DNA from 3 places in the Aliirhizobium cellulosilyticum genome. Region 3 is predicted to be linked to each of the others. Evidence: riboswitches for the same ligand, from Rfam matches in the RefSeq annotation. Region 3 holds a riboswitch; each other region holds the start of a gene.
The links. Region 3 has a riboswitch for cobalamin ahead of GGE33_RS24825 (DUF1636 family protein). Riboswitches for the same ligand answer to the same signal wherever they lie in the genome.
Positions count from the first base shown of each region.

Region 1: linked by a shared signal. The riboswitch ahead of GGE33_RS10785 (aromatic ring-hydroxylating oxygenase subunit alpha) and the one ahead of GGE33_RS24825 (DUF1636 family protein) in region 3 are both predicted to bind cobalamin.
Region 2: linked by a shared signal. The riboswitch ahead of bluB (5,6-dimethylbenzimidazole synthase) and the one ahead of GGE33_RS24825 (DUF1636 family protein) in region 3 are both predicted to bind cobalamin.

Region 1 covers NZ_JACIGW010000002.1:388,827-392,097, reverse strand. The annotation lists gene GGE33_RS10795 (L-threonylcarbamoyladenylate synthase) at 1-381, opposite strand, end outside; gene GGE33_RS10790 (DUF6656 family protein) at 413-1,021, opposite strand; cobalamin riboswitch at 1,172-1,404, shown strand; gene GGE33_RS10785 (aromatic ring-hydroxylating oxygenase subunit alpha) at 1,496-2,740, shown strand; gene GGE33_RS10780 (NmrA/HSCARG family protein) at 2,791-3,271, opposite strand, start outside.
Region 2 covers NZ_JACIGW010000001.1:1,389,137-1,392,407, reverse strand. The annotation lists gene GGE33_RS06560 (hypothetical protein) at 1-514, shown strand, start outside; gene bluB (5,6-dimethylbenzimidazole synthase) at 515-1,201, opposite strand; cobalamin riboswitch at 1,285-1,467, opposite strand; gene GGE33_RS06550 (TolB family protein) at 1,496-2,326, opposite strand; gene GGE33_RS06545 (NAD+ synthase) at 2,346-3,271, opposite strand, start outside.
Region 3 covers NZ_JACIGW010000010.1:27,816-31,086, reverse strand. The annotation lists gene cobW (cobalamin biosynthesis protein CobW) at 1-880, opposite strand, end outside; gene GGE33_RS24825 (DUF1636 family protein) at 877-1,305, opposite strand; cobalamin riboswitch at 1,410-1,636, opposite strand; cobalamin riboswitch at 1,696-1,924, shown strand; gene GGE33_RS24820 (CbtB domain-containing protein) at 1,963-2,139, shown strand; gene GGE33_RS24815 (CbtA family protein) at 2,153-2,926, shown strand; gene cobO (cob(I)yrinic acid a,c-diamide adenosyltransferase) at 2,923-3,271, shown strand, end outside.

The sequences.
Region 1 (3,271 bases), on a different contig from region 3:
AAAACCTTCCGGGCAGCGAAGCCCGACCGTTTCCAGCCCCGCGGTTGCCAGCGGATGGATGGTGCTGTCTTTCCTGAGCGGCAGGACAATGGTCAGCGGACCGGGCCAGAAGGTTTCGGCCAACTTTCTCGACGCCGGATCGAACACCGCGTACCGCTCGGCCATCTCGATATCGCAGACATGGCAGATGAGCGGATTGAACTGCGGACGCCCCTTGGTCTCGTAGATGTGCGAGATCGCATCGGCGCGCGTCGCATCCGCGGCAAGGCCGTAGACCGTTTCGGTCGGAATGGCGACGGGAAAACCGTCATTGAGCACGCGGCTTGCCTCGCTGATGGCGCGCTGGGGCTCATGGGTGATGTTTATGATTTCGGCTGTCATGCCGCTGTCAATACAGCGGAGTGCCCGTGCTTTAAAGCCTTTTGATGATTTCGCGCACTGCGGCACTGGGCGCGCCGAGCATCAGAACGTTGCGCATCGCATCGCGCGGGCTGTTGGTCTGGAACAGAAGCCCGTTCTTGCGCCATGTCCGGTCGATCCGCGCCTGTTCGCCTGCTTCGCCTTCCACCGCGACGGCGAAATACATGCGGGAATTCCGTGGATTGATTCGGGCGAAAAACACCTCGTCGCCGCCGATCTCGGAAGAGAAGTTGGCGATGTAGAATGACCAGCTGACCATCGCATCCTGCGAAAAGAAGGTACGTGCTGCGGTCACATGGCAATAGCCCAGATGCGGGCTACCCTCCAACGTGCGGTGAAAGATGATCTTCGGCAGGTGGATAGACCGGTGAAAGCTGTTCAGCCGCTTATGCGTGGTTTCGCCGGCCGTTTCGAGCTTCTTGCCTGTCTTTTCAGCCACTTCGTCATGGGTGAGATAGCGACGTTCGTCGGGAACCCAGACAGGGCGGGAGCGTGGAATTCTGCCGGTTCGCAGGAATTCCGTATGGGCATTGCCGCTGCTTGGCGGCATCATCAAGGGCCTGGGCCTGTTGACTTCGTAATAACGGAGCTGTCCTGGCATGGTGGCGGCTCTTCCCAATGAATTTTCAAGAACACTATTAGCAAGACCTTAACAGTCGGTTTCTCCCGCAATCGGATGCTATTGCGCGATCGTCGCCAATGCAGTGGCCGATGTCGCAATGTCGTCTATGCGACAGGCCGGCGTCCCGCTTAAATATGACAAAGCTCAAGGTGCCGCCTCGCTAGGGGAGGCGGAGAATTGGGAAGCCGGCGGGTCGCAGAGATCTATCCGGCGCTGCCCCCGCAACGGTGGTGGAGTTGAAGGCATGGTAGGGGGCGACCCCGGCCACTGGGACAGAGCCGAACGGCCGACCGGGAAGGTGCCATGCAGTCCTTTTGGGACAACTCCTCAGCCCGGAAACCAGCCTGAGCTTGATGACACCGGTCGCGGAGGGCGCACGGGACGGGAATTGGCTGCATTGATTGTTGCCGGCTTGTCCATGCCCTGAAGCTTGCTTGTATTGCGAGGAAGCATATGGACATTCACAATCAGGTTCTGCGGCAGCTGAAGAACCGCCGCGAAGGTTTCAGCCTGGAACAGCCCTTTTATATCGATCCCGATTATTACAAGCTCGATCTCGAGATGATCTGGTATCGCGACTGGCTGTTTGCCGGCCACGATTGCCAGATCAACAAGGCGGGCATGTATTTTACCCTGCAGGTTGGCGACTATCCGGTTCTCGTCATCCGCACGCGCGAGGGCGATATCCGCGCCTATCACAATACCTGCCGCCATCGCGGCCACCGCGTCTGCACCAAGGAAACGGGTTCTGCGACCCGCCTCGTCTGTCCCTATCACCAGTGGACCTACCAGCATGACGGCTCGCTGATGTCGGCCCGTCATATGGGCGAGAATTTCGACAAGAAGCAGTTTGGATTGAAACCCGTCCACTGCCAGGTGGTTGCTGGCTACATCTTTATCTGCCTCGCAAAGGAAGCCCCGGATTTTGCTCCGGTTCGCGCAACGGTCGAGCCTTACATGGCGCCGCATCGCCTGCCCGAAACGAAGGTTGCTGCCCAGAACACGATCATCGAAAAGGGCAACTGGAAGCTCGTCTGGGAAAACAATCGCGAGTGTTATCACTGCGCCGGTAACCATCCGGAACTCTGCCGCACCTACCCGGAAGCGCCGACTGCGACCGGTGTGCAGGGCGCCGGCGACGATCCGTTCATTTCCGAACACTGGAGCCGCTGTGAAGCGGCCGGCCTGCCGAGCACGTTCAACATGTCGCCGGACGGCCAGTTCCGCGTGGCGCGCATGCCGCTGATCGAGGATGCCGAAAGCTACACGATGAACGGCCGTCCCGCAGTTCAACGGTCGCTCTCCGACGACGTGACGATTTCCCATATCGGCACGATGCTTCTGTTCCATTACCCGACCACCTGGAACCATATGCTGGTCGACCACGCGATCTCTTTCCGAGTCATCCCCATCGGGCCGGAAGAGACGGCGGTCACCACCACATGGCTGGTCCACAAGGATGCGGTGGAAGGCGTCGATTACGATGTCGAGCAGCTGACCCATGTCTGGAACATGACCAACGACCAGGACAGGCAGATCGTCGAGGAAAACGCCTTCGGCATCCGCTCTCCCGCCTATGAACCCGGCCCTTATTCCGAGGCGCATGAAGGTGGTGTGATGCAGTTCGTTGAGTGGTATTCGAACTTCATGATCGATCGCCTGCAGGGCAAGGACAGCACGCTTTACGCGGTGGCGTGATACTGAGCGCTCCTCCGCAATGTGCCGTCAGTTTGCGGAGGAGCCTGTTTTTACGCTGAGTGGGACGTACGATCACTCCCGATTAAGGCGTCGAAGGCTTGGTGTCTTTGGGTCGCAAGCCAGGCCCGAAAGGAAATGATCTCGGGATTGATCTCGCGCATCGCAGCAAGGTCCACGTGATCCGCCAGCGGGCCGTTATCCAGGATCGCCGCAAGCTGACCAAGATCGCTATTGGCGGCAAGGACTTCATCGGCAAAGCGGGAATAGATGACCGGACGACCGGCGGCTTCGCTGAAGATTTCCCCCAGCTGGCGCCCTGTAACCGTATCGCTCGCGATCTTAATCGTCCGTCCGCTGAACCGTATGCCATCGGCAAAGATCGCGGCGACGAATTTCCCGATGTCTTCCACGGCAATCAGTTGCATCGACTGGTCCGGCCTGAGGAAGAATGTGTACCGGCCTTCTGAAAGGCCGAATGCCGGGTTGATCAGCATATCCATGAATATCATCGGTCTGATTATGGTTGCGGTG
Region 2 (3,271 bases), on a different contig from region 3:
CAGGCAAGGTTGCGACAGCGGCAGCATCGTGACGTTTGGAGCGCCTTCCGACGGCGATGATGAATGCGGTTACATGCAGGACACGCTGCAACGGCTGGAAGACGAGCGCGCGGCAATCACCGAGCAACGCAACAATACCCGCTCGCTACTGCAGCCATCGGAAGAGCGCGTTGCGATCTTGTCGGCGATCCGCTCCAACAATTGCACGCCCACTGACCTCGATACCCAGACGGAACTTGACGATAAAGAACGCCTGCGGATCCGGGGGCTGGCACTGCCAAGGCCGGGAGAGGAGACGCAGACTGGGCCAAAGGTGGACGATCCGAATTCCAGCATCACCCATCTCGGCAGCGCCTCACCTGCGCCAGCAAGAGAAGCACCCGTCCAGTTCCCGCCGGATCGTCCCTATGATCCCGGCAAAAAGATTCGCTCCGTCGGGCCGCAATTCTTCCCCGAAGAAGACATCGACCTCGCCAATCCGAAATCCAGCGGCCCCCAGCAGCTGCAGCCTTGATTATTTCTGACCCCAACCGTCCTGAAAGACGAGATCTTCCAGAGGCAGACGCTGGCGCCAGCCCTTTATCGCCAGTTCGGGTTCTCCATACAACTGATCGACATAACCGAGGCACAGCCAGGCTACGATCTCGACGCGGTCCGGAATGCCGAGGAGCGCTCGAACATCTTCATCATGAAAGATACTGACCCAGCCGACGCCGATCCCTTCCGCGCGGGCTGCGAGCCAGAGGTTCTGGATGGCACAGACGGTCGAATAGCTGTCCATGCGGCTGTTGTGTGTACGCCCCAGAACCACCGGACCGGCACGATCCGGATCGCTGGTGACGCAGATCGACAGCGGCGCCTTTCTGATGCCTTCGAGCTTAAGGCTCCTGTAGGTGCTGCGCTTCTCTTCCGGAAACATCGCCTCGGCTTCTTCATTGGCGCGCGAAAACGCCTCCCAAGCGGACTGGCGAACCGCCTCGTCACGGATGAGGATAAAGTTCCACGGCTGCATGAAACCAACCGACGGGGCGGCATGGGCGGCGTCCAGTAGTCTGCGCAGCACATCATCCGGGATCGTATTGGAGAGAAACTGATCGCGCACGTCGCGGCGCGTTTCGATGGCGCGATAAACGGCGGCACGCTCGTCATCGGTAAAAGCTTCGGCGGCCACCAGGCCATTGTTCAAATCATCAGGTCGCATCGTCTTTCCCCAACAACGCCTGCGGATTGCTGCCGCCGTCACGGCGTGGCGCAATCCACCCAACCTGCCCGCCGTCCGCGCGGATCGGTCCATCTCGTCAGGCCGGTCTTCTGACTGGGCTTCATCCGCTCATCGCCGCCTTCCCGGAGAAATCCAGTGGCATGAATAGGATAAGCGTCAGCCTCACAGCGTTGGGCACGTGCCGGAATTTCACCGGCTTCCCGATTCTCCCATCAAGGATGGGCACCTGACGGAGGCTCTTATGCTGACTGAACCCGGCCGAAGCAAGGCCGTTCACGCCGCAGGGAAATAACGCACATAGGTAAATTCATCACCATCCGGTGACCAGTTGGGCGAGTTCATCGTGCCCTGCCCGCCAAAAAGCTCGAATAGCGTTTCGACATTGCCCCCATCGGCATCCATAAGCCGGATGCGAACATTCTGATCACGCGGATGATCGAAGACTTCGGCGTCATAGGATACGAAAACGACCTTGTCACCTTTGGGTGACGGATGCGGAAACCAGTCGCCATAGTTACTGTCGGTGATGCGTTCGGCAGCGCCGCCGGTCGCCGGAACACGCCAGATCTGCATCAGCCCTGTGCGGCTGGAGTTGAAATAGATCCAACGACCGTCCGGCGAATAATCCGGCCCGTCATTGCGGCCCTCGCCGAAGGTCAGCCGGGTCTCGTTCTTTCCGTCGATGCCGATCGTATAGATATCGAAGACCTGATCACGGATACCGCAATAAGCGAACGTCTTTCCGTCCGGCGACCAGCCATGCCAGTAGGATGGCAGGCTTTCGGTGACGAGCTTCGGCGTGCCGCCCCTGGCCGGCAGAACATAGATCGCCGACTTACCGAACTCGACCTTGTCGGAGATCGCAATCAGCGCGCCGTCTGGCGAGATGCCATGGTCGTTGTTGCAGAGTGTCGCGAAGTCCGTATCGACCCGAATAGGACCGGAATCACCATCCGGAGACAAACGATAGATCAGACCATCGGCATTGAGCATCAGATAGTCACCGTCCGGCGACCAGTTCGGCGCTTCGAACAATTCCTCCGTCTGCCAGACAACTCGGTTCTGGCGGGTTCGAACATTGTAGATCTCGATGGAGCTTCGCAGTGCCAAGGGCGCCTCCCTCTCAACGATCCCGGAAACGGTTGGTGATCGGGTAACGGCGATCGCGGCCAAAATTCTTCTTGGTGATCTTCACGCCAGGAGCCGATTGACGCCGCTTGTATTCGGCGAGATAGAGCAGATGCTCGATGCGGTGGACGGTTGCGACGTCGTGGCCGCGGGCCACTATGTCTTCGGTGCCCATTTCCATTTCGACGAGGCATTCGAGGATATCGTCCAGCACCGGATAGGGCGGTAGCGAATCCTGGTCCTTCTGGTCTGGCCGAAGCTCGGCCGAAGGGGCCTTGGAAATGATGTTTTTCGGGATTACCTCGCCGGACGGGCCGAGAGCGCCTGCCGGCACATTTTCATTGCGCCATTCGGCCAGCGCATAGACCTGCATCTTGTAGAGGTCCTTGATCGGGTTGAAGCCGCCGTTCATGTCGCCATAAAGCGTCGCGTAGCCGACCGACATTTCCGACTTGTTGCCGGTCGTCACAACCATCGAGCCGAACTTGTTGGAGATCGCCATCAGGATAGTGCCGCGCGTACGGCTCTGCAGGTTCTCTTCGGTAATGCCCTGGTCGGTGCCTTCGAACATGTCGGACAACGATGCCAGGAACCCTTCGACCGGATCGGAAATCGGCACGATATCGTAGCGGCAGCCGAGCGCCTTCGCGCAGTCCGCGGCGTCCTTGAACGAGTCTTCGGACGTGTAGCGATAGGGCAGCATGATGGTGCGCACCCTCTCCTCGCCGAGCGCATCAACGGCGATCGCGGCGCAGACAGCCGAATCGATGCCACCGGAGAGGCCCAGCACGACCGACTTGAAACCGTTCTTGTTCACATAATCGCGGAAGCCGAGCAGGCAGGCGTGGTAATCGGCCTCTTCCTTTTCGGGAATACGGACCATCGGGCCGGGCTGGCAGCGCCAGCCATCCTCTTCACGTC
Region 3 (3,271 bases):
CAAAGCCCTTTATGCGCAGCACGTTTTCCGCTTCCGCGGTCGCCGAAATACGGGCAGCCAGCGCTTCGGGGTCGGTTACCGAGGCCAGATCGATAACGAAACTGTCGAAATCGTCGTGGTCGTGGTCGAGTTCGTCGTCATGATGGGTCTTGCGGTTCTCGATATCGTCCTCGACGGCAAGGCCAAGGCCGATCAGAACGCTGGGATCAACCGCACCATTTGCAGCTGGTACGATTCTCACGGCACGCGGCAGATGCGCCTGAACTCGGCCCTTGGCGGCTGCAAGCGAAGCCTGATCGAGAAGGTCGGTCTTGGTCAGCACGATCATGTCGGCACAGGCGACCTGGTCCTCGAACACTTCTTCGACCGGATCGTCATGATCGATCGAGCTGTCGGTCTGGCGCTGGGCTTCGAGCGCATCGTGGTCATCGGCAACGCGGCCTTCGGCCAGTGCTACACCATCAACGACCGCAATCACGGCATCTACTGTCACACGCGCCTTCACGGCCGGCCACTGAAACGCCTGTACGAGCGGCTTCGGCAGAGCAAGACCGGAAGTCTCGATCAGGATATGGTCAACGCGCGGCTCGCGGGCGAGAATCTGGTCGATCGCCGGCACGAAATCGTCTGCCACCGTGCAGCAGATACAGCCATTGGCCAGTTCGATGATGTTGTCGTCCGGGCAGCTCTCGATGCCGCAGCCTTTCAGCACCTCGCCATCGATGCCGACATCGCCGAATTCGTTGACGATGATCGCCAGCCGCTTGCCGTCCAGCTTTTCGATCAGGTTGCGGATCAGCGTGGTCTTGCCGGCGCCGAGAAAGCCGGTAACGACGGTGCAGGGAACCTTATCGAACTTAGGGGCGAAGTTTTCGCTCATGAAGGCATGTCCTCGTGGTGATGAAAGGGTGGGATACGGGCCGTCATGCCTTTTCCACGAAGGCACATCGGGCGGCCGCGAAGGGGCAGGAAACCGCGCTCGTCTTCGGCCAGCATCATCGCGCCGGTGACGATGTCGTCGGCATCTTCGGTGGAGAGGTGGCCAAAGACATAGGACCAGCCGGAACGGTGGTTGAAGGCCGCACTCGGGCTCTTATCGCAATTGGCAAGGCAGGTGACCGGCTTGACGGTAAGCGGCTTGCCCTTAGCTGCCAGTTTCAGCGCTTCGATCAGGTCGATACCGGGGCGGGCCTCGCTGTCCGTCGCCTCGCGGCAATTGGTGCAGACGAAGATCGTCACGTCGACGTTGCCGGCATTGCCGCCAACGGTCGTTCCGGTTTCGTCTTTTCGCGCATCATCTGTCATCAGGCCGCACTACCGCCGGGTTACTCAAGTCGGGGTGCGGAACAGGAAAGCCAAGCCATCCTGCAGCGATGATTGAAGCCTTTGCCGGAGCACCCCGCCCGGAAAAGCATGATTTTCAAACGGCAGGTCTCCTGGCTCGCGGGTCGTCACCATCCGCCTGCCTTCCCAGAAGGGTCCATGGCCGGACCTCTCCAGTGGCGTCTCTGGCGTGATGGCTCGCCGCACACAGTTGCGGGGGCAGCCGCGGCATTGGACCGTTTTATCGGTCCGCACCGCATTCTCTCTTAGCCCCTGCCGTTGCCGGCAAAGGACCGTCGTGGCGCTCAAGTAAGCGTTCCGCGGTCAAACTGTCAATGTCGCAAAGGCGATTGCCGATAGAACCGAATTGACTATAGTGGATCTGTCTTTGGTGCCCGGAAGGGTTACTCAAGGGAATGCGGTGCGACGATCTTTCGTCAAACCCGCGGCTGCCCCCGCAACTGTAAGCGGAAAGCCTTTGCCCAAAACGGCCATCCGGTCGTCAAGCCACTGGAGCAATCCCTTTACGGATTGAACTGGGAAGGCGGGTGAAGGCGCCCGATCCGCGAGCCAGGAGACCTGCCAGAGACATTCGGCAATGGTAACAGCCCTCGGGTGGAGGGCAGAAAGACGAAGTCCATGGTTACGAATTCTGCTGCAGCCGCAGCCAGCGTTTCCGCATCAAAAATCATTCCTCTTAGCATGTCGGCCCTTCTTGGCCTGTTCATGGTCGGTTTCGTCGGCTTCTCGCATCTGGAAGTCGTACATAACGCCGCTCACGATACGCGCCATTCGCTGGCCTTCCCCTGCCACTAAGAGGAATTTCAAAATGTCGTTGTTTCGTAACATCGTCCTCGCGGCGGTGGTCGCCGGGTTATTGTCCGGCCTGCTGATGACCGTGATGCAGAGTTTTTCCACCGTGCCGCTGATCCTGCAGGCGGAAACTTTTGAAAATGCCGGCGGCGAAGAGGCCGGACACAGCCATTCGCATGACGCAGCGCCTGCCATCGGTGCGGCCCAACCAGCTGCCGCCGATCACCATTATGACGAAGAAGCCTGGGCGCCTGCCGATGGTTTCGAGCGTTTCATCTATACCGCTTCGGCCGATGTGCTCGCCGCCATCGGTTTTGCGCTCGTCGCGATCGCACTTGCCGAAGCGCTCGGCGGCTTTGGCGGCTGGCGAGGTGGTTTGATGTTCGGCATTGCCGGCTTCCTCACCGTCAGCCTTGCGCCGGGTCTCGGCCTGCCACCGGAACTTCCGGGCATGCCTGCCGCCGAACTCGGTCCGCGTCAGCTCTGGTGGGTCTCGACCGCTATCTGCACCGCTGCCGGCCTCGGTCTTCTTGCCTATACCCGTTCCGCCTTGCTGGCGGCTCTGGCGATCGTGCTTCTCGTTGCGCCGCATCTGGTTGGCGCGCCGCTTCCGCCAAGCCATGAAACGGCGGTGCCTGTTGAACTCCATGGCCGGTTCGTCAACGCCGTTTATGCCACAAATCTGATCTTCTGGGCGGTTCTCGGTGTTGCCGCTGCTGTGCTAAGGCAGAAGTTCCGCAGCGGAGAACAAGTTTCTCCGGTAACCGAAAGGGAGCTTGCAGCGCGTTGAAAAATATCGATGAAACCGCCGAGGAGCGTCATCGCGCCAAGATGGCGAACCGCAAGGCGGTTCAGGATGCAGAAGTCGCCGAGAAGACCCTGGAAAAGGGTCTTCTCATCGTCCATACCGGTCCCGGCAAGGGCAAGTCGACGGCGGCCTTCGGGCTTGCGCTACGCATGCTCGGCAACAACCGTCGTGTCGGTATCGTGCAGTTCATCAAGGGCGCATGGTCGACCGGCGAACAGCCGGCGCTTGCCGTGTTCGGCGATCGCGTCGTCTGGCATACGATGGGCGAGGGGTTCACCTGGGAAACCCAGGACCTCAAACGCGACATCGCGGCCGCGAACAAGGCCT